DNA from 3 places in the Winogradskyella sp. HaHa_3_26 genome. Region 2 is predicted to be linked to each of the others. Evidence: riboswitches for the same ligand, from Rfam matches in the RefSeq annotation. Region 2 holds a riboswitch; each other region holds the start of a gene.

Region 1 (8,278 bases), 870 kb from region 2:
TTATCATCAAATAGCTGACTTGCTAAAGTTGCTTTAATAATTCGTTTTATTTCAGGATTGTAAGCAACGAAGCTAATGTTAGTTCGTTCTTTTCTGTTAATATAATCCTGAAAACGAACAGCAATATCATCACTCACTTCAAAATTATTAATAAAATCGTACTTAGAGATATCTTGATATAATGTGCGATCTTTATCTAATTCTTCAAAAACAAAATAACCAAAGTGCCCCCTTCCTCTCAAGTAATTAATTGTTTCATTATCAAACGAACGATCCACGGGTACAAAAACATCTGGAATGATACCACCACCACCGTAAACAACTTTTCCCTTAGGTGTTGTAAACTTTAAAGAATCATCTACAACGATACTTTCTTCGTGTGCCAATTCTCCTGTTCTTAAACGTTTATAATAGTCATTATAATAACTCTCACTATCACCATTGGTATAAGGTTTTTGGATAGAACGTCCCGTTGGTGTAAAATATCTAGAAACGGTTAAACGCACAGCACTACCATCACCTAAGGCCATTTCTCTTTGCACCAATCCTTTTCCGTAAGAACGTCTTCCTACAATAATTCCTTTATCGTTATCTTGAAGCGCTCCTGCAACGACTTCACTTGCCGATGCTGAATTTTCATTAATTAGAATATAAACTTCACCTTCTTCAAAGTCACCATCTCCCGTGGCGTAGATATACTCTTCTTTACCTCTTTTATCTTTTGTAAATAAAATAAGCTTATCGTCCTCTAAAAATTCGTCTACAATTTGCTCTGCAATACCTAAAAAACCACCTGGGTTATCTCTTAAATCTAATGCAAGTTTAGTTGCTCCTTGATCTTTTAATTCATCTAAAGCAAGCATAAATTCTTTATACGTAGATTCTGCAAATCGATTCATTTTTATATAACCTAAATCATCAGTAAGCATATAGGATGCTTCAACACTTTTGATAGGTATATTTTTGCGTTTTACATTAAACTCTAGTAAACCATCCTCACCTTTTCTGTAAACAACAAGTTTAACATTAGTGTTTTTATCTCCCTTTAATTTTAGACCTATATCATCACTAGATTTGTTAGACCCATAAAGTGTGTCTCCGTCTGCAAAAAGAATACGATCTCCACTTATAATCCCAGCATTTTCACTAGGACCATTTTCCGTGGGTTTTACAACAGCGACAGTATCATTATAGGCATAAAAATTAATACCAATACCTACAAAATCACCTTTCATATTTTCGGTAATCTGTTCTAAATCTTCTTTAGGAATATATGTAGAATGTGGATCTAAATTATGTAAAATACCATTAACCGTAACATCTACAATACTATCGGTATTTACCTCTTCTACATATTCGTAATCTATATAATCGATTAATCTGTTAAGCTTATTTTTCTTGCTATTTGTAGTGAAGAGATTATCTGAAGTATCTGAAAAATTTAATTTTCCACCTATAATCACACCGGCCGCGACTGCAACACCGATTAAAAGTGGAATGTATTTATTTTTTGTTGCCATTAGGCATTTAAATCTTCTATAAGTTCTAATTCAATTCCTGCCTTTTCAAGAAATTTAATTCCCGAATCATCTTTGTAACCCTGATGATAAACAACCCTAACAATACCTGCTTGATGTATTAATTTACTACACTCCTTACAAGGTGAAAGTGTAATATACAGCGTAGCGCCTTGGCAAGATTGTGTAGATGAAGCTACTTTTAAAATGGCATTGGCTTCCGCATGCAATACGTACCATTTGGTATAACCTTCATCATCTTCACAGTAGTTTTCAAAACCAGTTGGTGTTCCGTTATAACCATCAGAAATGATCATTCGATCTTTTACTATTACAGCACCTACTTGCTTACGTTCGCAATGAGATAGTTTACCCCATTCTTTAGCAATTCGCAAATAAGCCTTATCGTAACGTAGCTGTTTTATTTTTGACATGAATAAATTTTGTTATTCTAATGTATGTTGTTAATAACGAAGATAAACGGATAGTATTTTATTCGTCTTTTTCTTGGCGTTAAAATTTTACCAAACTTTTTATGACCTCATCAAATCGCTTCCTAAAATCATCGGAATTACTAATCCTATGACTATAGATGAAAGTACCATTATCCAATCGCGACGCGAAAATCTAAATACAGTCTGACATATAAATCCAATAAACAACACGATAAAAACAATGATAACTTGAGCAAGTTCAATACCTAAAGCAAACTCAACAAGTAATTCTAATTTATTTTCAGATTGCCCTGAGAACATTTTAAACTCTCTTGCAAAGCCTAATCCATGTACAATTCCAAAAAATAAGGTGGTAAAAAACAACAATCCAATTTTATTATTTTTTGATTTCTTACCTGCTGTAAACACATTATAAAGTGCCATTATTAAAATAGTTACGGGTATTAAAAATTCTACAAGTTCTCCGTTAATGCTTACAATTCCATAAGCCGCTAAGACCAATGATAGCGTATGCCCCAAAGTAAAGGTTGTTACTAAAAGCAAGACACGTTTCCAATCATTAAAAAGATACGGCACAGCCAATACCATTAAAAAAAGAATATGGTCGTAACCATTAATATCTAATACGTGATTCATTCCGTATTGCACATTAAACCAAAAATTTTCTAACATATATAATATTTTAGGGAAATTCAAAGTTACAATTAAAATGCAATATGCTGAATTAAAAAATTATGAATAAAAACTTGTTTAATTCCAATTTCTTTCTGAATATTGTAGTTCACAAAGTTCAAATAACTTATTGAAATGTTATCAAGAAAGGTGGAGGGATAGACCCTATGAAACCTTAGCAACCCTTAAACTTATTAAGAAGGTGCTAAATTCTACTTCATTTTCGATTCATTTATCGAATAATTTAGATAGATAACCCAACATAATTACCTCATTACGGTAATTTATACTCTTGTCGCATTTTTCTATTTACACGTCATTTTTTTGACGCATTTGATTTTTGGTTTATCATAAAACTAAGAAAAATGAGTTCAAAACACATTGAAACAGAAGCTATAAGAACACAAATTGAGCGTTCTCAATATCTAGAACATTCTAGCCCTTTGTATTTAACATCTAGCTACGTATTTGAAGATGCCGAAGACATGCGTGCTTCTTTTGCAGATGAAAAAGAACGTAATATTTACAGTCGTTACTCTAACCCAAACACATCAGAATTTGTAGAAAAAGTTTGCAAAATGGAAGGAGCAGAACGCGGTTACGCCTTTGCTTCTGGGATGTCTGCCGTGTTTTCAACTTTTGCAGCATTACTCGATGCTGGCGATCATATCGTTTCTTGTCGTAGTATTTTTGGTTCCACTCAAACGCTATTTAATAACATATTACCAAAGTGGAATATCTCAACAAGTTATTTTAAAATTGATGAATTAGATAAAATTGAAAGCCTAATTCAACCCAATACAAAAGTAATTTATGCCGAAAGCCCAACAAATCCGGCTGTAGATATTTTAGACTTGCAACGCTTAGGAGATATTGCAAAAAAGCACAACCTTATATTCATCATAGACAATTGTTTTGCCACTCCTTATTTACAACAACCTATAAAATTTGGCGCCAATTTAGTCATCCATTCGGCTACAAAATTAATGGATGGACAAGGTCGTGTTTTAGGAGGTGTTACTGTTGGTAGTGCTGATTTGATTCAGAAAATCTATTTATTTTCTAGAAATACAGGTCCTGCCCTATCTCCTTTTAATGCTTGGGTTTTATCTAAAAGTTTAGAAACCTTACCTGTTAGAGTTGATAGACATTGCGATAACGCATTAAAAGTTGCGACTTTTTTAGAGTCTAACGCTAATGTAAATTTTGTAAAATATCCATTTTTAAAATCGCATCCACAATACGAATTAGCAAAAAAACAAATGAAACTAGGAGGCAATGTTGTTGCTTTTGAAATCAAAGGAGGTATCGAAGCAGGCAGAAAGTTCCTTAACTCCATTAAGTTATTATCACTTTCTGCGAATTTAGGAGACACCAGAACTATTGTAACACACCCGGCATCTACAACCCATGCTAAAATACCAGATGATGTCCGTTTAGAAACAGGAATCACTTCAGGGTTAATAAGAGTTTCAGTAGGTTTAGAACACCCCGAAGACATCATTAACGATTTAAAACAAGCTTTACAAAACTAAGGTCAGCTCGAGTAATTTTATAATATCAAAATAAAATTATATCGAGAACAAACACATATTATGAGCAATATAAAAGACGAATTACAAAAACGAATTTTGGTTTTAGACGGAGCCATGGGAACTATGCTTCAGCAATACAGTTTTAAAGAAGAAGATTTTAGAGGCGAACGTTTTAAAGATTACCCGTCTCCTTTACAAGGTAACAACGATTTATTATCATTAACACAACCAGAAGCGATTGCAGAAATTCATGCAAAATATTTTGAGGCTGGTGCAGATATTGTAGAAACCAACACCTTTTCTGGGACTACAATTGCCATGGCAGATTACGATATGGAGAATTTGGTGTACGAACTGAATTTTGAATCTGCTAAAATCGCGAAACAAGTTGCAGACAAGTTCACTAAAGAAAACCCTGATCAACCGCGTTTTGTTGCAGGAAGTATTGGCCCAACAAACAAAACCGCAAGTTTATCACCAGATGTTAACCGACCAGAATACAGAGCGATAACTTTTAATGAATTGCGAATCGCCTATAAACAACAAGTAGAAGCCTTAATTGATGGTGGTGTTGATATCCTTTTAGTCGAAACTATTTTTGATACGCTGAACGCAAAAGCAGCATTATTTGCTATTGAAGAAGTAAAAGAAGAACGCCATATTGATATTCCAATAATGGTATCTGGCACTATAACTGATGCTTCTGGCAGAACATTATCTGGCCAAACCGTTGAAGCATTTTTAACCTCAATATCTCATATTCCGCTATTAAGTGTGGGCTTTAATTGTGCGCTTGGAGCCCAACAATTAAAACCTTATTTGCAACGCTTATCTAACGAAACGGAATTTTTCACCTCAGCACATCCAAACGCAGGTTTACCAAATGCCTTTGGAGAATATGAAGAAACACCGAAGCAAATGCAACAATATATAGAAGACTATCTAAAAGATAACCTCATCAATATTATTGGAGGCTGTTGTGGCACAAGTCCTGCGCATATTAAAGCCATTGCAGAAGTAGCTAAAAATTACGAACCAAGAAAAATTGTCATTCCTGCGTAGGCAGGAATCCACTTTGAAAAGACTAACATGACTCAAAATAAAAAATATCTTACGCTCTCTGGTTTAGAGCCCTTAATAATAACACCAGAAAGTAACTTCATTAACGTTGGTGAACGTACCAATGTTACAGGCTCTCGTAAATTTCTTCGTCTTATAAAAGAAGAAAAATACGATGAAGCATTAGAAGTTGCCAGAGATCAAGTAGATGGAGGTGCACAAATTTTAGATGTTAACATGGATGAAGGGATGTTAGATGGAGTTTATGCCATGACAACCTTCTTAAATCTGATTGCTTCAGAACCAGATATTTCTAGAATCCCCTTGATGATTGACAGTTCTAAATGGGAAATTATAGAAGCTGGTTTGCAAGTTGCACAAGGAAAATGTGTTGTTAATTCTATCAGTTTAAAGGAAGGCGAAGCGCAATTTAAACACCATGCAAAACTAATAAAACGTTATGGAGCAGCAGTTGTTGTTATGGCTTTTGATGAAGATGGTCAAGCCGATAATTACAATAGACGTATTGAAATTTGTAAACGCTCGTATCACATTTTAGTTAACGAACTTAAATTTCCTGCTCAAGATATCATTTTTGACCCAAATATTTTTCCTGTTGCAACAGGTATGGATGAGCACCGCAGAAATGCATTAGATTTCTTTGAAGCCACTAAATGGATTCGTGAAAACTTACCACATGCTAATGTTTCTGGAGGTGTAAGTAATGTGTCTTTTTCATTTAGAGGAAATAATATTGTACGTGAAGCGATGCATTCTGCCTTTTTATATCATGCGATTAAAAACGGTATGAATATGGGAATCGTTAATCCAACCATGCTCGAAATTTATGACGAAATAGACAAAGACTTACTAGAACGTGTAGAAGATGTTTTGTTTGATAAACGTGATGATGCAACCGAACGACTTTTAGATTTTGCTGAATCTTTAAAAGGACAGAAAAAAGAACATGAAGAAAAGGTTTTAGAATGGAGAAGTGATGCTTTACAAGAACGAATTACGCATGCTTTAGTTAAAGGTATTGATGCCTTTATTATTGAAGATGTGGAAGAAGCACGTTTGGCTTCAGACAAACCAATTCACGTTATTGAAGGTCATTTAATGATTGGTATGAATGTGGTTGGTGATTTATTTGGAAGCGGTAAAATGTTCTTACCTCAAGTGGTGAAATCAGCACGAGTAATGAAAAAAGCAGTGGCTTATCTTCAACCCTTTATTGAAGCCGAAAAAGATGGAAAACAAGAATTTGCAGGTCGTATTTTAATGGCCACCGTAAAAGGCGATGTGCATGATATTGGAAAGAATATTGTAAGTGTTGTTTTAGGTTGTAATAACTATGAAATCATTGATCTTGGTGTTATGGTTCCACCAGAAAAAATTATAGAAACCGCCATAAGGGAAAAGGTCGATATTATTGGTTTGAGCGGATTAATTACACCATCCCTTGATGAAATGGTTTACGTTTCTAAAGAGCTAGAAAAACAAAATGTAAAAATTCCGTTAATCATTGGTGGAGCAACAACCTCTAGAGCACATTCTGCTGTAAAAATCGCTCCACATTATGCAAATACTGTTGTGCACATCAATGATGCCTCTAGAGCAGTAACCGTTGTTGGTGATTTACTTAAAAAAGATAGCAAAATTTATAAAAATCAGATTCGTGAGGAATATGATTTTTTTAGAGAGCAATTCTTAAAACGAACTAGAAAAAAAGAATATCTAACAATTAAAGACGCTAGAAAAAACAAATTTAAAATTGATTGGACTGCTTCCGAAATTGTAAAACCTAAGGAATTAGGCATTCAAATTATAGAAGATTTTGACATCACTAAACTTGAAGAATTTATCGATTGGTCACCTTTCTTTAGGAGCTGGGATTTACATGGAAAATATCCAGAAATTTTAACGGATAATGTCGTTGGAGAACAAGCCACAGAATTATTTGCCGATGCAAAAGTATTATTGAAACGTATTTTTGATAAAAAGCTTTTAAAGGCAAAAGCCATTTTTGGTTTGTTTGAAGCCAATACGACTAATGATGATGATATTGAGATTAAGGATTGTCATGCTGAGCCTGCCGAAGCATCCCAAGAAGGTCTCGACTCCGCTCGACCAGACAAATTCAAATTCTTAACGCTACGTCAGCAATCTAAAAAATCAGAAGGGAAGCCAAACATTGCTTTATCAGATTTTATAGCGCCAAAAGCAACAGGGAAGCAAGATTACATGGGCTGTTTTTGTGTATCAACAGGGTTTGGAACTGCAGAACTAGCAGCACAATTTGAAGCAGAGCACGATGATTATAATTCCATTATGATTAAAGCTTTAGCCGATAGATTAGCCGAAGCTTTTGCTGAATATTTACATAAAGAAGTAAGAACAAAACATTGGGGTTATGCTAATGATGAAAACCTATCTAATGCTGATTTAATTAAAGAAAGCTATAAAGGAATTCGACCAGCACCTGGTTATCCTGCTTGCCCAGATCACTTAGAGAAGAAAACCATTTGGAACCTTTTAAATGTTGAAGAAAACATTGGAGTTGAGCTTACAGAAAGTTTAGCAATGTGGCCAGCAGCAAGTGTTAGTGGTTACTATTTTGCAAACCCAGAAGCTAAATATTTTGGATTAGGAAAAATAAAAGAAGGTCAGGTTGAAGATTACTCTAAAAGAAGAGCTATTTCTAATGAAGAAGCAACGAAATGGTTGAGTCCTAACATTGCAGATTAGTGCGTTAGCGATTACTCATCCAAATTATAATGGAAGAAATCGTGATTGCTTTGCAGTTGAAGTGGCATCCTTTTTACGTCAGTTTGAGTAATGTGACGATAGGAACATTGTATCGAAAACAAGTAAAAAGATATAACGGAAAGCGCGACCTTTAGGTAACGCCAAAATAAAAGATATTACATTAAAAAGACACCCACTTTCGTGGGCAATAGTATGAAACGAGCATGTTTAAAACATTATCATTTATCAAAATGATTATTAGCGAACAACATGTGACCATATTAAAACAATA
Region 2 (8,278 bases):
ATGTTAACATTTTCTTTCTTGCCTTTTAGTTCAACAAAGGTGTTCCAGTTTTCATCAGCTTTAAAAAATAAATCAGAATTGATAGTGATGATATGAATGTCACTTTCAATTTTAGATGCGACATCTAAAAAATCATTTCGATCTCTAGTGATATCAATTGTTCTTAAAACCTGATTCATTAATTTGTATGCAGCGACCTGAAAGCGATTGTTTAAAGCATTACCGTGATAACTAAGCCAGGATTCAATGTTAAAAAAGGATTCGTCTTTTTTAGTGCGATCAAATTTTTGTGTTAAAGACTCAGGTGTTCGGTATAACGTCATGGCATGCATTCTGGCATCTACCAATGGTTGAGAAGAGTTATTTAATAGCGCATCTTGAATATGGCAATTAGCAATAACCCAGTCTGTAGATTTCCAGTCGGTTGCAATAGGAATTAAATGTTTAATTAAACGCGGTTTTAATGCGGCTAATTCCCATGCAATTCCACCTCCAACAGAACCTCCAATGACAGCAAATAAATGTTGAATTTTTAATTCTTCTATTGCTAAGGCAAAGAGTTTTGCAATATCTCTTGCTGTGAAATCTTTATAATTTTCTATGATGTTTTCAGCTTTATTATCGTAGCCATTACCAAGAATATTAAAAGATAAAATTGTGTATTCATTAGTGTCGATACATTTATTTTCTCCGATAATATCATTCCACCAACCATTTTCTCCGATAACATTAGAGTTTCCAGTTAGCGCATGATTCACTAAAATAATAGGTGCTGTATGTAGGGGTTTACCAAAAGTTTGGTAAGACAAGTTTAGTGAAGTTGTCTTACCACTTTCGGTTGCATAGTTAGCAATTGTAATATGTTTTAGATTTATCATCGCTAGTTTTTTTTAAACCGCAAATTCTTTTACTACGGATATTTTTAAAGGTGTTTTATTTTGAAGATTGTCTTTTACAGGGCATCGTTCTTCAACTAATTGAAGCCATTTAGATAAGGTTTCAATACTTGCGTCCGTTTCAGGAATAAGATTTAAACTTATAGATTTAAATCCAGCACGTTCTTTGTTGGAGTTACCTAAAAACCGATTTGGATTTAATTCGCCAGAGACTTCTATTTTTAAATTTTTTATAGTGAAACCTAACTCTTTGGCTACTATATGCCCAATAACATTAGCACAGCCCGCAAAACCAGCTAAAATATATTCTACCGGATTTGCATCCGTATCTGTACCTCCTAAATCAGAAGGTTCGTCTACGACTAAAGTAAATTGTCTTGTTTTTCCTATAAATTTTGTAGGTGAAGCACTAGCTCCTGCTACAGAAAATTTTATATCGCTCATTTTGTTTTTTAATTTTGAAAATATTTTAATTTAAAATTTTAGAGTCATCAAAATATCACATAAAGCACAGCTGCAAAAAATTAATTTTGCTATGTTTTTTACTGTGCTTAATGTGATAGTGACTTTTTGATTAATGCTGAAACGCTTTTTGTTTTATAACAGCAAAAGCTTCTTTTAAATCATTTTTTAAATCTTCTATATTTTCAATTCCTACAGATAAACGAATTAAGTCTTTGGTAACTCCAGAGGTTAATTGCGCTTCATCGCTTAGTTGCTGATGTGTTGTGCTTGCAGGATGAATGATAAGAGATTTTGTGTCTCCAATATTTGCTAATAATGAGAACAATTTTGTAGTGTCAGAGATTGTTTTGGCAGCTTCGTAACCTCCGTCAACGCCAAAAGTAACAACGCCACTCTGACCTTTTGGTAAGTATTTGTCTGCTAATTTTTTGTGTTTACTAGTTTTTAAACCAGGGTAGTTTACCCAATTGACTTCGGGTTGTTCTTGTAGCCATTTTGCTAATTCTAAAGCATTTTCACTATGCTTTTTAATACGTAATTCTAAAGTTTCTAAACCTTGAATGATTTGAAAAGCATTAAATGGACTTAAAGCACCACCGTAATCACGTAAGCCTTCAACTCTAATTTTTGCGATAAAAGCAGCTGCTCCAATAGCTTCGCTATAAACTAATCCATGGTAACCAGCAGATGGTTCTGTGAATTCTGGGAATTTTCCATTAGTCCAATCAAAATTACCACTATCAATTATAATACCTCCTAATGAAGTTCCATTTCCGGTGATGTATTTTGTTAAAGAGTGAATAACAATGTCTGCCCCGTACTCAATTGGTCTAAGTAAGTAAGGTGTTGCTACAGTATTATCTACGATTAATGGAACTTTAAAAGCTTTTGCTTCTTTAGAAATAGCTTCTAAATCTAAAACATCTAATTTTGGGTTTCCTAAGGATTCTACAAAAAAGGCTCTTGTGTTTTCTTGAGTTGCTTTTTTGAATGCTTCAGGGTCAGAAGGATCTACAAAAGTAGTTGTAATACCATGTCTAGGTAGTGTAACGCTTAATAAATTATAGGTTCCTCCATATAAACTACTCGATGCTACGATGTGATCACCAGCTCTTAGTAATGTTAGTAATGTTGTAGAAATAGCTGAGGTTCCAGAAGCTGTTGCTACTGCACCAATTCCGCCTTCTAAAGCTGCTAAACGCTGCTCTAAAATGTCGTTAGTTGGGTTGTTTAAACGGGTGTAAATGTAGCCAGGAACCGAAAGATTAAATCTCCCTGCTGCTTCATCTGAATCTTTAAAGACGTAAGATGATGTTTGGTAAATAGGAACAGCTCTTGTTCCTGATGTTTGACTAACGTCGTGTCCTGCGTGCAACGCTTTGGTTGCGAATTTTTGTGTACTCATTTTTCTAAGTTTTTGAGTTAATAAAAGATTAAACCAAAAGCCAAAATAAGCTTCATATATTTTCGATTTTAAATCGAAGTGTGAAGCATACTTAATAGAAAAATATTATAAAGAAAATGCTAATTACAGATGGGTAATTAGTCTTGAGTTATCTATCCAATTTTCCGATTAATGAATCGGATTATTAAGTAGAATTTAGCACCTTCTTAGTGAATCTAAGGGTTGCTAAGGCTTCATAGGGTCATTCCCTCCACCTTTCTTGATAACATTTCAGTAAGTGTTTGAACTTTGTGAGTACAAATATTGCAATACAAAAAGCACAAATCCAAATGATTTGGCGATTTTATGAGTTTTTTATGAAAATCATATTAAATTAAGTTATTCTTTGCTAAATATTTAATATGAATAATTTCAGAGACAGGTTTGTTTTCAATTTTACTTTCAAGCCATGAAATAATATCAAGATATAAAAAGGCACGACGCTCGTAGGGATGATCTTCAAAAGTTTTTAATGTTTTGTGTAATTCTTTAAATGCATTTTTAAGGTCATGAGGGTAAATATCTTGTAAACCTCTAATGAATTTTATCATTTCTTTTTGTACCTCATGAAGGTCGTTCATTTTAATTAAAAACTTGTAAGTGCTTCTTAGTAGGGTTTCTAGGTGGTAATCTAAGCCTGCTTCGTAATGAGCAACAAGATTTAAAACTCTGGAAAAACAGAGTAGGTCTTCTCGCATGGAAAGCGACTTGTTAGAAATGATTTTATCAAGATATTTTATGCATTCTTTATTGTTGCCTGCTCCAAATTGTAAGCTAGCAAACTTGTAATAAAAAATCATTTTATGGTGTGGGTCAATCTTTTCACCAAAAGGGATTAGTTCTTTTTCTATTGTCGGAATAATATCGAGTCCTTCTGCAAAACTACCGTCAATAAAATGTTGATTAATTTTGTGAAAGTTAGTGTAAAGGAAGACTAAAGAAGCAACATTTTCGTCTTTTGGAAAGCTTAATTTTTGAACTGTGGCTTCAAAGTCATTAAATTTTTCTACAAATTTTGTTTTGTTACCAATAAAAACCAAAGCCTCTAAAAGGTAGTTGTTTCCTTTTAAAAAGAATACCGGATTAAGATTAATCATGCTTGGGTTTTGATAAAATAAATCCACCCATTTTAAAGCATACTTAAAACAGTTTAAAAAATCTTGAAGTAAAAAGCTTTGCCATAAATTAGCTTTATATAGCCATAATTTTTCTCGAAACCCTAAGTCTTCAATTTTAACTTTGGGTAATTGCTTATTGAAATAATTGATGACCATTTTGGCTTCATCTTCATTTTTTACATAACCTGTTTTTAGAATATTGCTGTAGAGTTGAAGTGATAGGTTGGAGAGCTTACTGGTTATAACGTTAAGTGTACTTAATTCTTTAGCTTGCACAGCTAGTTCATCTGCGCGTGTGCTAATACTTCGTGTAATGTATTGTGATTCAATAACTTTTTCGAGTTCAACAATCTCGAAAGCCGAGTTTTTTTCTTCATTGACTATGGCTAGCTCTTTAGCTTTATCTAAAATTTTTAAACTTTGTTTATATAAACCTTTATGGTATAAAATTGAAGCAAAATCTAATTGTTCTCTAATTTGTAATCTTATGTTTTGATGTGAAGGATTCAGTTTTAAGCTGATTAAAATTTGCTTATATAAATGCGATTTTACATTTGCAAGCTGTTGTTTTTTAATAATATTACTTTTTAAAATTGAAGTTTCATTATAGGCTTTAGCCTTGTCTAAAAAATTAAAAAGATTCAAAAATTTAGAGTCAGAATTCACACCAAGCCGACCAACATACAGTTTAAACTGACGTTTTTCAGATTTAGTTAAAGACTTAACTAGTGAGAATAAATTATCTTTTTGGTCTTTAGTTATCAATTGAGAATAGATTTATCTGTCTGTTAATCAGTTAATTGAAATATATTTTAACGACTGGGCATCGTAAAGTTAAACTAAGATCGGTATTTTAAAGCAAAATCAAAATATATATTCGTAAGACAATACTATAAAATATATTTTGATAAATGTCTAATAACCGTATTCAAATATTCGATACTACACTGCGAGATGGAGAACAAGTGCCAGGTTGCAAGCTTAACTCAGAACAAAAAGTAATCATTGCAAAGCAATTAGATCTTTTGGGAGTTGATGTGATTGAAGCTGGATTTCCAGTGTCTAGTCCAGGAGACTTTAAGTCTGTAGAAGCAATTTCAAAAATTGTAAAAAATGCAACAGTTTGTGGTTTAACACGTGCTGTTGAAAATGATATAAAAGTTGCTGCTGAGTCTTTAAAATATGCTAAATTACCGAGAATACATACAGGTATAGGTACGTCAGACTCTCATATTATTCATAAATTTAAATCAAACAAAGAAGCTATTATTGAGCGTGCTTTTCAAGCTGTAAAATATGCGAAGTCTTTTGTTGAAGATGTAGAGTTTTATGCTGAAGATGCAGGAAGAACTGATAATGAATATTTAGCAAGAGTATGTGAAGCTGCAATTAAAGCAGGTGCTACTGTGTTAAATATTCCAGATACAACTGGGTATTGTTTACCAAGTGAGTATGGAGCAAAAATAAAATACCTTAAAGAAAATGTAAAAGGTATTGAGAAGGCTATATTGTCTTGTCACTGTCATAACGATTTGGGTTTAGCTACAGCAAATTCTATTGAGGGTGTGATTAATGGAGCACGACAGATAGAATGTACTATCAATGGTATTGGTGAGCGTGCTGGTAATACAGCATTGGAGGAAGTTGTTATGGTATTGAAGCAACACCCTTATCTTAATTTAGATACTAATATTAATACGTCAATGTTGTATGGAATGAGTCAACTTGTTAGTGATAATATGGGGATTTATACGCAGCCAAATAAAGCGATTGTAGGTGCTAATGCTTTTGCTCACAGTTCTGGTATTCATCAAGATGGTGTGATAAAAAACAGAGAAACTTACGAAATTATTAACCCAGCAGATGTTGGTGTTACTGAGTCTGCAATTGTTTTAACAGCAAGAAGTGGAAGAGCAGCTTTGGCATACAGAGCTAAAAATGTAGGTTACGAATTAACAAAACTTCAGTTAGATGATGTATATTCTAATTTTTTAAGTTTTGCAGATCGTAAAAAAGAAATCAACGATAATGATATTCATCAAATTATAGAAACAAGTAGTGTCTATAAACAAATAATTTCAGCTTAAATACATGGGGAAAACACTATTCGATAAAGTTTGGGACGCGCATGTGGTAGATGCGATAGATAATGGACCACAGATACTTTATATAGATAAACATTTAATACACGAGGTAACAAGTCCGCAGGCTTTCAATGAATTGGAAGAACGCGGAATTCCTGTATATAGGCCCAATCAAATTGTGGCTACGGCAGATCATAATACGCCAACATTAAATCAAGATCAACCAATAAAAGATGAACTCTCTAGAAAACAATTAGAGCAGTTGTCTAAAAATTGTAAAAAAAACAATATCACATTATACCAATTAGGTCATAAATACAATGGTATTGTGCATGTAATGGCTCCTGAGTTGGGAGTGACTCAACCAGGCTTAACGATGGTTTGCGGTGATAGTCATACCTCAACACATGGTGCGTTCGGAGCTATTGCTTTTGGTATAGGAACAAGTCAGGTTGCGCAGGTTTTTGCGAGTCAATGTTTGTTGCTTACTAAGCCTAAAAGTTTAAGGGTGTCGGTTAATGGAAAATTGAAAGCAGGAGTTCTACCAAAAGATGTTATTCTTTATATTATTTCAAAATTAGGAACCAATTCTGGTACAGGTTATTTCTGTGAATATGCAGGAAATGTTTTTGAAGATATGAGTATGGAAGGTCGTATGACGGTTTGTAATATGAGTATTGAAATGGGAGCAAGAGGAGGCATGATTGCTCCAGACGAAACGACTTTTAGTTATGTGAAAGGAAGAGAATTTGCGCCTAAAGGTGAAGATTTTGATAAAAAAGTAGCCTATTGGAAAACCCTTCCTACGGATGAAGATGCTGTTTTTGATCAAGAATATAGTTTTGCTGCAGAGGATATTGAGCCAATGATTACTTATGGTACAAATCCAGGTATGGGAATTAAGATTTCAGAAACGATTCCTGTAAATGATAATCCTTCGTTTAAAAAGTCATTAGCTTATATGAATTTTGAAGCTGGTGAAAGTTTAATAAATAAACCTATTAATTTTGTTTTTATAGGAAGTTGTACCAATTCTAGAATTGAAGATTTTAGGGTTGCTGCTAAATATATTAAAGGAAAGAAAAAGGCAGATAATGTAACGGCTTGGTTGGTTCCTGGAAGTAAGCAGGTAGAACATCAGATTATTGAAGAAGGTTTGAAAACTATTTTTGATGATGCTGGTTTTGAATTGCGTCAACCGGGGTGTTCGGCATGTTTAGCCATGAATGATGATAAAATTCCACAAGGAGAATATTGTGTGTCTACTTCAAATAGAAATTTTGAGGGTAGGCAAGGACAAGGTTCAAGAACAATTTTAGCAAGTCCATTAGTTGCAGCGGCAACAGCAGTAGAAGGAAAAATTATAGATATAACAAAGCATTTAAATTAATGGAAAAATTTACAACCTTAAAATCAAAAGCCATTCCTTTAAATATTGAGAATGTCGATACCGATCAAATTATACCTGCGCGTTTTTTAAAAGCAACAGACAGAAAAGGGTTTGGTGATAATTTATTTAGAGACTGGAGATATCATAAAGACGGTTCCGTTAATATAGATTTTATACTTAACGATGCTCAATATTCAGGTAAAATTTTAGTCGCAGGAGATAATTTTGGCTGCGGATCTAGTAGAGAGCATGCGGCTTGGGCAATTACAGATTTTGGATTTAAAGTGGTTGTCTCTAGTTTTTTTGCAGATATTTTTAAAGGGAATGCCTTAAATAATGGATTATTACCGGTTCAGGTTTCTAAAGCGTTTTTAAGTGACTTACTTCAGATTATTGCGTCTAATTCAGAGACAGAGTTACTTGTTGATTTAGAAAATCAGACCATTTCTGTAAAAGATTCTGATTTATCAGAAAAATTTGAAATAGATGCCTATAAAAAGACATGTATGATCAATGGTTACGATGATATTGATTACCTTGTGAATAATAAAAAATTAATTGAAGCTTTTGAAGCTCAGAAAATATATTAGTCCATACAAATGAAATTAAATATAGCAGTTTTACCAGGGGATGGTATTGGTCCAGAAGTAACTAATCAGGCTATTAAGGCGTTAAAAGTAATTGCTTCAGAATTTAATCATAATTTTAAGTTTACAACGGCAGATGTTGGTGCTATTGCTATCGATAAGTACAATGATGCTTTGCCAGATGAAACGTTAGAATTATGTAAAAATAGTGATGCTATTTTGTTTGGGGCTATTGGTGATCCTAAATATGATAACGATCCTACTGCTAAAGTTCGCCCAGAGCAAGGCTTGCTT
Region 3 (8,278 bases), 1.7 Mb from region 2:
TGATAGTTTAAAAGGTTTTAGAAAAAAATTAACACCCGGAATAAATGATACGTATTACACATCTGATGATGCAGAAGCTATTCAACTAAAAATTGAAGATAATGATTTAAATATCTATTACACAACTCCATATTCAAAATGGAAAGAAACTGTTTTAGAAGCTACTTCAGAACGTCTTTTAATTACCAATGAAGCTGAAAACACCTATTTATACAAACGTTACGTTCCAATAAATTTGGACCTAGAAGAAAAATAAAATCAATCACAAATAAAAGAGACGCCTCATTAGAGGTAAATGAACATGGCAAAACGCAATAACGACAATCAAACTATACAAGACGTTCTAAAAGAATTTGTAAAAACCAATAATCTACAATCTGGTTTAGATAAAGTAGATGTACGAGAAGCATGGGCAAACCTTATGGGAAATGGCGTTAATAATTACACGACTGCTATAGAATTAAAACACGATACACTCTATGTACAACTTAGCTCTAGCGTACTGCGTGAAGAATTAAGTTATGGAACAGAAAAGATTGTAAAAATGCTTAATGAGTCACTAAGAAAAGAAGTTGTTAAAAAATTGGTGCTTAGATAAAAGCCATTTTATATTGAATTAAGTTTTCTTTTAAAATTATAAATTCAGAAAAAAAAGAAATTCTATCGATTCGGAATTTAATATATATACAATTCTCGCGCTGCCAATTTAGCAGTTACTATTTAAGACATTATACTTCATAAAAAAATACCAAATTCTATAAAAAGTTAATTAAATAAACTTTATAAGAATTTGGTATTTTATTTTGTTTCAGTTTCTAAAACTATTGTTTTATAAACCGCTTTGTTTGTGTCTTTTTATCATCGGAGACTCTAACTAAATAGACGCCTTTTTTCCAATTAGAGACATTTACTGAAGACTCTAATTTAGTGATTACACCTTTATATATTCGCTTTCCTAAAACATCAAAAACTTCCAATTTTAAATCATCATTAGTATCTGACAATGTAATATTAAGACTGCTTTTTGCAGGATTAGGAGATATCGTAAACTCTTCAATTTGAGCAGAAGATACCTGAGCAAAAGAATATGCTGATATAAAAAATAATAAAATAAGTAATTTTTGCTTCATAATAAGTAGGGATTAAAGGACTAAGTTAGTCATTATTAATAAATAACAATTACACTTAATCGAAAACCGTGCCATTATTTACTTAAATACATTTTTCTTCTTGCATATAAATCATAAAACTGATCGTCCTTTAAACTATCTATAAATAAGATACTTTCACCTGTACTTTTCATTTCAGGTCCTAATTGTTTATTTACATTAGGGAACTTATTAAATGAAAATACCGGTTGCTTAATTGCATATCCTTCTAATTGAGGATTGAAATCAAAATCAGTTACTTTTTTCTCACCTAACATCACTTTTGTAGCATAATTTACATAAGGTTCTTTATACGCTTTTGCAATAAAAGGAACCGTACGAGATGCTCTTGGGTTAGCTTCAATAATATATACAATATCATCTTTTACCGCAAATTGTACGTTAATTAAACCAACAGTATTTAAAGCTAAAGCAATTGTTTTAGTATGATCTTTAATTTGTTGTAATACAAATTCACCTAAGTTAAACGGAGGTAACGTTGCGTTACTATCACCAGAGTGTACTCCACATGGCTCAATATGCTCCATAATACCAATGATGTAAACATTTTCGCCATCACAGATTGCATCTGCTTCAGCTTCAATAGCACCATCTAAATAATGATCTAATAATAATTTATTTCCTGGTATAGATTTTAATAATCCAACTACGTGCTCTTCAAGATCCTTTTTATTAATAACAATCTTCATTCCTTGTCCACCAAGAACATAAGAAGGTCTTACTAAAATTGGAAAATCTAAAACATCAGCGATTGCTAGAGCTTCATCTGCTGTCTCAGCAACTGCAAACTCAGGATAAGGAATATTGTGTTCTTTTAAAATGTTAGAAAAACTACCTCTATCTTCAGCTAAATCTAAAGCTTTGAAGCTAGTTCCCATAATCTTAACGCCCCATTTCTCTAATTTCTCTGCCAGTTTCAATGCGGTTTGTCCACCTAATTGTACAATGACACCTTCTGGTTTTTCATGTTGAATAATATCGTAGATATGCTCCCAGAATACTGGTTCAAAATATAGTTTATCAGCAATATCAAAATCTGTAGAAACCGTTTCAGGGTTACAGTTAATCATGATGGTTTCATAACCACATTCAGCAGCAGCTAAAACACCATGAACACAACAGTAATCAAACTCAATACCTTGACCAATTCTGTTTGGACCAGATCCTAAAACTATAATTTTCTTTTTATCAGTAACAACACTTTCGTTTTGAACGTAAACTTCGCCATCAGCTGTTTCTACTTCACTTTCGAATGTTGAATAATAGTATGGTGTCTGTGCTTTAAATTCTGCAGCACAAGTATCTACCAATTTAAATACACGATTTATCTTTAACTCGCTACGTTTGTTATAAACGGCACTTTCTAAACAGCCTAACATGTGTGCTATTTGTCTGTCACCATAACCTTTTTGTTTCGCTTCTAATAATAATTCGCGATCTAAAGTATCAATTGTATAGGTAGAAATTTCTTTCTGAAGTTCAAATAATTCTTCATACTGACGTAAATACCACATGTCAATTTTAGTAATAGCATGAATACGACTTAAAGGAATTCCCATAGCGATGGCATCGTAAATTACAAAAACACGATCCCAACTTGCAAAAGTCAATTTCTCTATTACTGTATCGTAATCTGTGTAACCTTTACCATCTGCACCTAAACCATTTCTCTTAATCTCTAAAGATTGAGTTGCTTTATGTAGCGCTTCTTGGAAAGAACGACCAATAGCCATCACCTCTCCTACAGCTTTCATTTGTAAACCTAAAGTTCTGTCTGATCCTTCAAATTTATCGAAATTCCAACGTGGAATCTTAACAACAACGTAATCTAACGTTGGTTCAAATAAGGCAGAAGTAGATTTTGTAATTTGGTTATGTAATTCATCTAAATTATAACCAATGGCTAATTTTGCTGCAATTTTTGCAATAGGATAACCTGTTGCTTTACTTGCTAATGCTGATGAACGAGATACACGAGGATTAATTTCAATTGCAATTATATTCTCTTCATCATCAGGACTTACTGCAAACTGAACGTTACATCCACCTGCAAAATCACCAATACTACGCATCATATGGATTGCCATATCACGCATTTTTTGGTATGTTTTATCAGATAAAGTCATTGCTGGTGCTACCGTAATAGAATCACCTGTATGGATTCCCATAGGGTCCATATTCTCGATAGTACAGATAATTACAACATTATCATTTTTATCTCTAAGTAGCTCTAATTCGTATTCTTTCCAGCCAATTAAAGCTTTATCAATCATAACTTCATGAATTGGAGATACTTCTAATCCACGCGTTAATAATTTATCAAAATCTTCTTCTTTATGTACAAAAGAAGCACCTTCACCTCCTAATGTATAAGACGCTCTAATAACTAAAGGAAAACCAAACTCTTGTGCAATTTCTTTCCCCTTAAGGTAAGATGTTGCCGTAGCTTGAGGCGCCATACCGACACCAATTTTCAGCATTAATTCTCTAAATTGTTCTCTATCCTCAGTAATATTTATAGCATCGATATCTACACCTATAATATCTACATCAAAATCTTCCCAAATCCCTTTTTCATCAGCTTCAATACAAAGATTAAGAGCCGTTTGTCCTCCCATTGTAGGTAAAACAGCATCTATATACGGATGTTCTTTTAATATCTGAATTAACGATTTTGTTGTTAATGGCAACAGATAAACATGATCCGCCATCGTTGGATCTGTCATTATTGTTGCAGGATTAGAATTGATAAGAATTGTTTCAATTCCATCTTCTCTTAGCGATCTAAGTGCTTGAGATCCTGAATAATCAAATTCACAAGCTTGTCCTATAACGATTGGACCAGATCCTATAAGTAATATCGATTTAATGTTTTTGTTCTTCGGCATGTGTAATAATTGTTATGGTGTGCAAAAATAAGTATCTCTAGGGTATAAAAAAAGGCGTTACACCTAAGTAACGCCCTAATATATTAACAATTGTTAATCATTATTTTTTATGTCTTGTTTCTGAAGATACAGAGATCCTCTTTCTGCCTTTAGCTCTTCTACGTGCTAAAACTTTTCTTCCGTTAACAGAAGCCATTCTCTCTCTGAAACCATGTTTGTTTCTTCTTTTTCTTTTTGACGGTTGAAACGTTCTTTTTGGCATTTTCTTATATTTTAAATCTTATAATCATTTTATCTTTTGAGAGCTATCCCAAAACTGCGTGCAAATATACAACAACTTTTTACATTAGCAAATACCAAAAGAAAAATTTTGAATAGAATTTTAACTCTTAGATTTTATTATCTTTGCGCACTGTAAAAATACACAGAAATATGTTTAATAAAAATATAAAATTAGTCATAGCTGCATTAATCATTGGTTATGGAATATATCAATTTACTGAAGGTTATATAGGTAACGGTATTATGTACCTATTACTGTCTACAATATTTATTTTCCTTTACTTTAAAAATGAAATGATTTTATTAGCTTTCTTAAAGCTTAGAAAACAAGATTTTGAAGGTTCTAAAAAATGGTTAGACAAAATAAAGAACCCTGAAGGTGCCTTAGTTAAAAAGCAACAAGGTTATTTAAACTATTTAAATGGTATTATGGTTTCTCAGACTAATATGAATGAAGCCGAAGGTTATTTTAAAAAAGCTATTGATTTAGGTTTATCTATGGATCATGATTTAGCGATGGCAAAATTAAACTTAGCCGGAATTGCTTTTTCTAAACGTAAAAAACCAGAAGCTCAAAAATTATTAGCTGAAGCAGAAAAATTAGATAAACGTGATATGTTAGCTGATCAAATTAAAATGATGAAGCAACAAATGAAAAAAGCTTCTGCTATACCTAAACATCAGTACGGACAACCCACATCATCTAGACAAAACAGAAGAAGTAAAAGATAATTCTTTTACTTCTTTACTTTCTTAACAAACAAAGGTTCAAAGCTTATTAATAAAATTGTTGTCACAAACAATATAAGCAAATACCACGTGTTTTGTATTAAATCTATATAATCTATTTGACCTTCAGAAAAGCTCAGAATCATTAAAACCTGAGCTCCATAAGGTAATATTCCCTGAATAACACAAGCAAAAATATCTAAGATTGAAGCTGTTTTTCTATTCGTTAAACCATATTCATCATTTATTGTTTTTGCAATAGAACCCGATATAATTATAGATACAGTATTATTTGCAATCGCCATATTTATAGTACTCACCAAAGCGGCAATACCAAATTGAGCAGACCTTTTACTTTTAATAAGAATTTTTATTTTATTTAAAATATAGTCTATACCTCCATTTCTTTCTACCAGAGCTGCTAAACCACCTGTTAATAGTGATAGTAAGAAAATCTCTGTCATATTTGTAAAACCTGTATATGCAATTCTTGTAGATTCCATTACTGTAAAATCGCCATCAAAAACACCTAATACAATAGCTGAAATAATTCCAAAAAATAGCGTTACAAATACATTTACACCTATTACAGATAGTATAATGACTAATATATAAGGAACAATTTTTATGACTGAATAATCATAATGAACATCATTTAAAACATTAGAACTTAAATCTAAACCTTGTACCGTTAAAATAACCAAGGTTATTAATGCTGCCGGAAGTGCAATTTTAATATTTTCTTTAAACTTATCACTCATTTTACAATCTAAAGACTGTGTTGCAGCGATAGTTGTATCTGATATTACGGATAAATTATCTCCAAACATAGATCCACCTAGTAAAGCACCACAAAGTACAGCTAAAGAAATATCTCCATGTCCTGAAAAGCCAACTACTATTGGAGCTAGTGTTACAATAGCTCCTACTGATGTTCCTGTTGAAATGGATAAAAAAGCTGCTATTAAAAAAATGCCTAAATAAATATACTGAATAGCAATATAATCCATCCCCAGATTAACAATAGCATCGACACTTCCTGTAGATTTAGTAATTGCAGCAAAAGCACCTGCTAACAAATAGATTAAACACATGGTTAGTATTTTATTATCTCCACAACCTTTTAAAAGTATCGCTATCTTATCATTAACAGATTGTTTAAAGATCAAGAAGGCAACGACAATACCAACAATAACTGCTATTGGCGCAGGTAATAGATAAAAATCATCTTTATAAATACCTATTCCTAAAAAGGTAATTACAAAAACTAATAATGGAATTAATGCTGTAAAGTTTGGTGCTGATTCTTTTAATTTCTTCATTCTTTTATTTCTTAAAAAGAAGACAGAATGCAAATAAGAAAGAAAAATTAGATTAACATTTTTTCCAAAGTATTGGCTTATCCTTTTAGCACCTTGCTTGTTAATGCAGGTTGCTATCTCCTTTTGAGATTCTTGATAATTTATTTTAAGTCGGCAAATATATTATATATAATTAAATTTGCTTTCAATTTTAACTCATTATTATAAAATTGAAGAAATTATTATAATAACGGAGCCATTAAACGCGCTATCGCTTCAATAATTTTTGTGCGTTTAGAACGTTTTTTCCAAGATTGTAATTCTAGTTTTTCACAATCTTTTAAATCTTCATTAAAAAACGCTGTTAATTCACTACTAATTTTTTTACTATAAATTAAAGCATTGACTTCAAAATTAATATTGAAACTTCTATAATCCATATTAGTAGTACCAACCGTACTAAAAACACCATCTACAACCATTGTTTTTGCATGCACAAATCCTTTTGTGTAATGATAAACTTCTACTCCTGCCTCTAAAAGCATTTCTAAATAAGAATTAGTAGCATATTCTGCTATCCAGGAATCCGAAGTTTTAGGAACTATAATTTTCACTTCAATATTACTTCTCGCAATAACTTGTAGTGCCGTAAGAATCTCGCTATTAGGAATAAAATACGGTGTAGTAATATACACATGATCTTCTGCATTTGTAATGGCAACGAAAATAGCTTCCATTATATTAGACCAATCCGTATCTGGACCGCTTGCTGCAATTTGAAGTGGTACGTTTTCTTTACAATCGTGATCAGGGAAATAAGATTTAGATATTTCTAATCCATCATCTGACACAAAATCCCAAGTTGTAAAAAATAAAATCTGCAAAGGTTTAACAGCCTCGCCTACTAAACGAATATGTGTGTCACGCCAATACCTATCGTTATTTGCATTTACATAGTGATCCGATACATTTATTCCGCCAACATATCCTATTTTACCATCAATAACGGTAATCTTTCGATGATCACGATAGTTCATCTGACCTGTGAATTTTGAAAATAAGACAGGCATAAAAGAATGCATTTGAATACCACAATCTTTTATTTTTCGCTTCATTTTAGAAGAAATAGAACTCCCTACATCATCAATAACAATTCTAATCTCTAAGCCTTCTCGTGATTTTTCACATAATAGATTTAATAACTCCGTACCTATTTGGTCATCTTGTATTACAAAATACTCTAAATGAATATGATCTTTTGCTTCTTTTATATCTTTAAAAAGCAATTTAAACTTATCGTCACCATTTTTTATAAGCTTTACTTCATTATTAATAGTGAGTTTTGATTTTTCACTATTATATAGTAAAGGGATTAATTTTGATTTTTGATCAAGTAAATCATCAACCTCATTAATCTCTTTGGTATCTAATTCTAATTGATCTTGAATCTTTTTTATAATCGTTTGATTTAAAACATTCTTTCTACTGAATATTTTAGTCTTTCGGTATTCTTGCCCAAAAAGATAGTATACAATTAAACCCAAAAAAGGTAGAGCTAACAATCCTATGATGTAGCTTAAAGCCTTTGTTGGGTTTAATTTTTTAAGCAAAATTGTTGCCACTGCAGATAATGCAAGTGCATAATTGAATACAATTAAAATTTGCCAAATATGATTTTTTATAAATTCCAAAATTTAAGGAAGTGTATTATAATATCCTTCTTTAGGAATTTCTATTTCATAAAGTTTTCTCGATTTATTATTTAAAAACGGTTCTCTTAACCAAGGGTTATGAAGTTTTAGAATTTTATAGTTGATTCCGAATTGTTTAGCAAACTGTGCAAAATCAGTTACTGCCGTATCTACTTTTACCTTATAAGTTGGTACTTCTTTGTATAAATGTGATTTAT

What was found. Region 2 has a riboswitch for S-adenosylmethionine ahead of H0I32_RS10220 (O-acetylhomoserine aminocarboxypropyltransferase/cysteine synthase family protein). Riboswitches for the same ligand answer to the same signal wherever they lie in the genome.
Region 1: another riboswitch for S-adenosylmethionine. It lies ahead of H0I32_RS06510 (trans-sulfuration enzyme family protein); the one in region 2 lies ahead of H0I32_RS10220 (O-acetylhomoserine aminocarboxypropyltransferase/cysteine synthase family protein).
Region 3: another riboswitch for S-adenosylmethionine. It lies ahead of H0I32_RS02950 (Na+/H+ antiporter NhaC family protein); the one in region 2 lies ahead of H0I32_RS10220 (O-acetylhomoserine aminocarboxypropyltransferase/cysteine synthase family protein).

Annotation. Positions count from the first base shown of each region.
Region 1 covers NZ_CP058981.1:1,504,055-1,512,332, forward strand. The annotation lists gene H0I32_RS06495 (S41 family peptidase) at 1-1,520, opposite strand, end outside; gene H0I32_RS06500 (deoxycytidylate deaminase) at 1,520-1,951, opposite strand; gene H0I32_RS06505 (HupE/UreJ family protein) at 2,051-2,644, opposite strand; SAM riboswitch class I at 2,780-2,903, shown strand; gene H0I32_RS06510 (trans-sulfuration enzyme family protein) at 3,010-4,179, shown strand; gene H0I32_RS06515 (homocysteine S-methyltransferase family protein) at 4,240-5,241, shown strand; gene metH (methionine synthase) at 5,269-7,986, shown strand.
Region 2 covers NZ_CP058981.1:2,374,684-2,382,961, forward strand. The annotation lists gene H0I32_RS10210 (alpha/beta fold hydrolase) at 1-878, opposite strand, end outside; gene H0I32_RS10215 (OsmC family protein) at 891-1,340, opposite strand; gene H0I32_RS10220 (O-acetylhomoserine aminocarboxypropyltransferase/cysteine synthase family protein) at 1,471-2,766, opposite strand; SAM riboswitch class I at 2,912-3,035, opposite strand; gene H0I32_RS10225 (hypothetical protein) at 3,135-4,685, opposite strand; gene H0I32_RS10230 (2-isopropylmalate synthase) at 4,835-6,010, shown strand; gene leuC (3-isopropylmalate dehydratase large subunit) at 6,015-7,397, shown strand; gene leuD (3-isopropylmalate dehydratase small subunit) at 7,397-7,987, shown strand; gene leuB (3-isopropylmalate dehydrogenase) at 7,997-8,278, shown strand, end outside.
Region 3 covers NZ_CP058981.1:671,905-680,182, forward strand. The annotation lists gene H0I32_RS02920 (lipocalin family protein) at 1-256, shown strand, start outside; gene H0I32_RS02925 (DUF721 domain-containing protein) at 302-598, shown strand; gene H0I32_RS02930 (T9SS type A sorting domain-containing protein) at 822-1,130, opposite strand; gene carB (carbamoyl-phosphate synthase large subunit) at 1,205-4,057, opposite strand; gene rpmH (50S ribosomal protein L34) at 4,158-4,319, opposite strand; gene H0I32_RS02945 (DUF2892 domain-containing protein) at 4,490-5,071, shown strand; gene H0I32_RS02950 (Na+/H+ antiporter NhaC family protein) at 5,077-6,390, opposite strand; SAM-I-IV-variant riboswitch at 6,439-6,534, opposite strand; gene cls (cardiolipin synthase) at 6,612-8,060, opposite strand; gene H0I32_RS02960 (lytic transglycosylase domain-containing protein) at 8,064-8,278, opposite strand, start outside.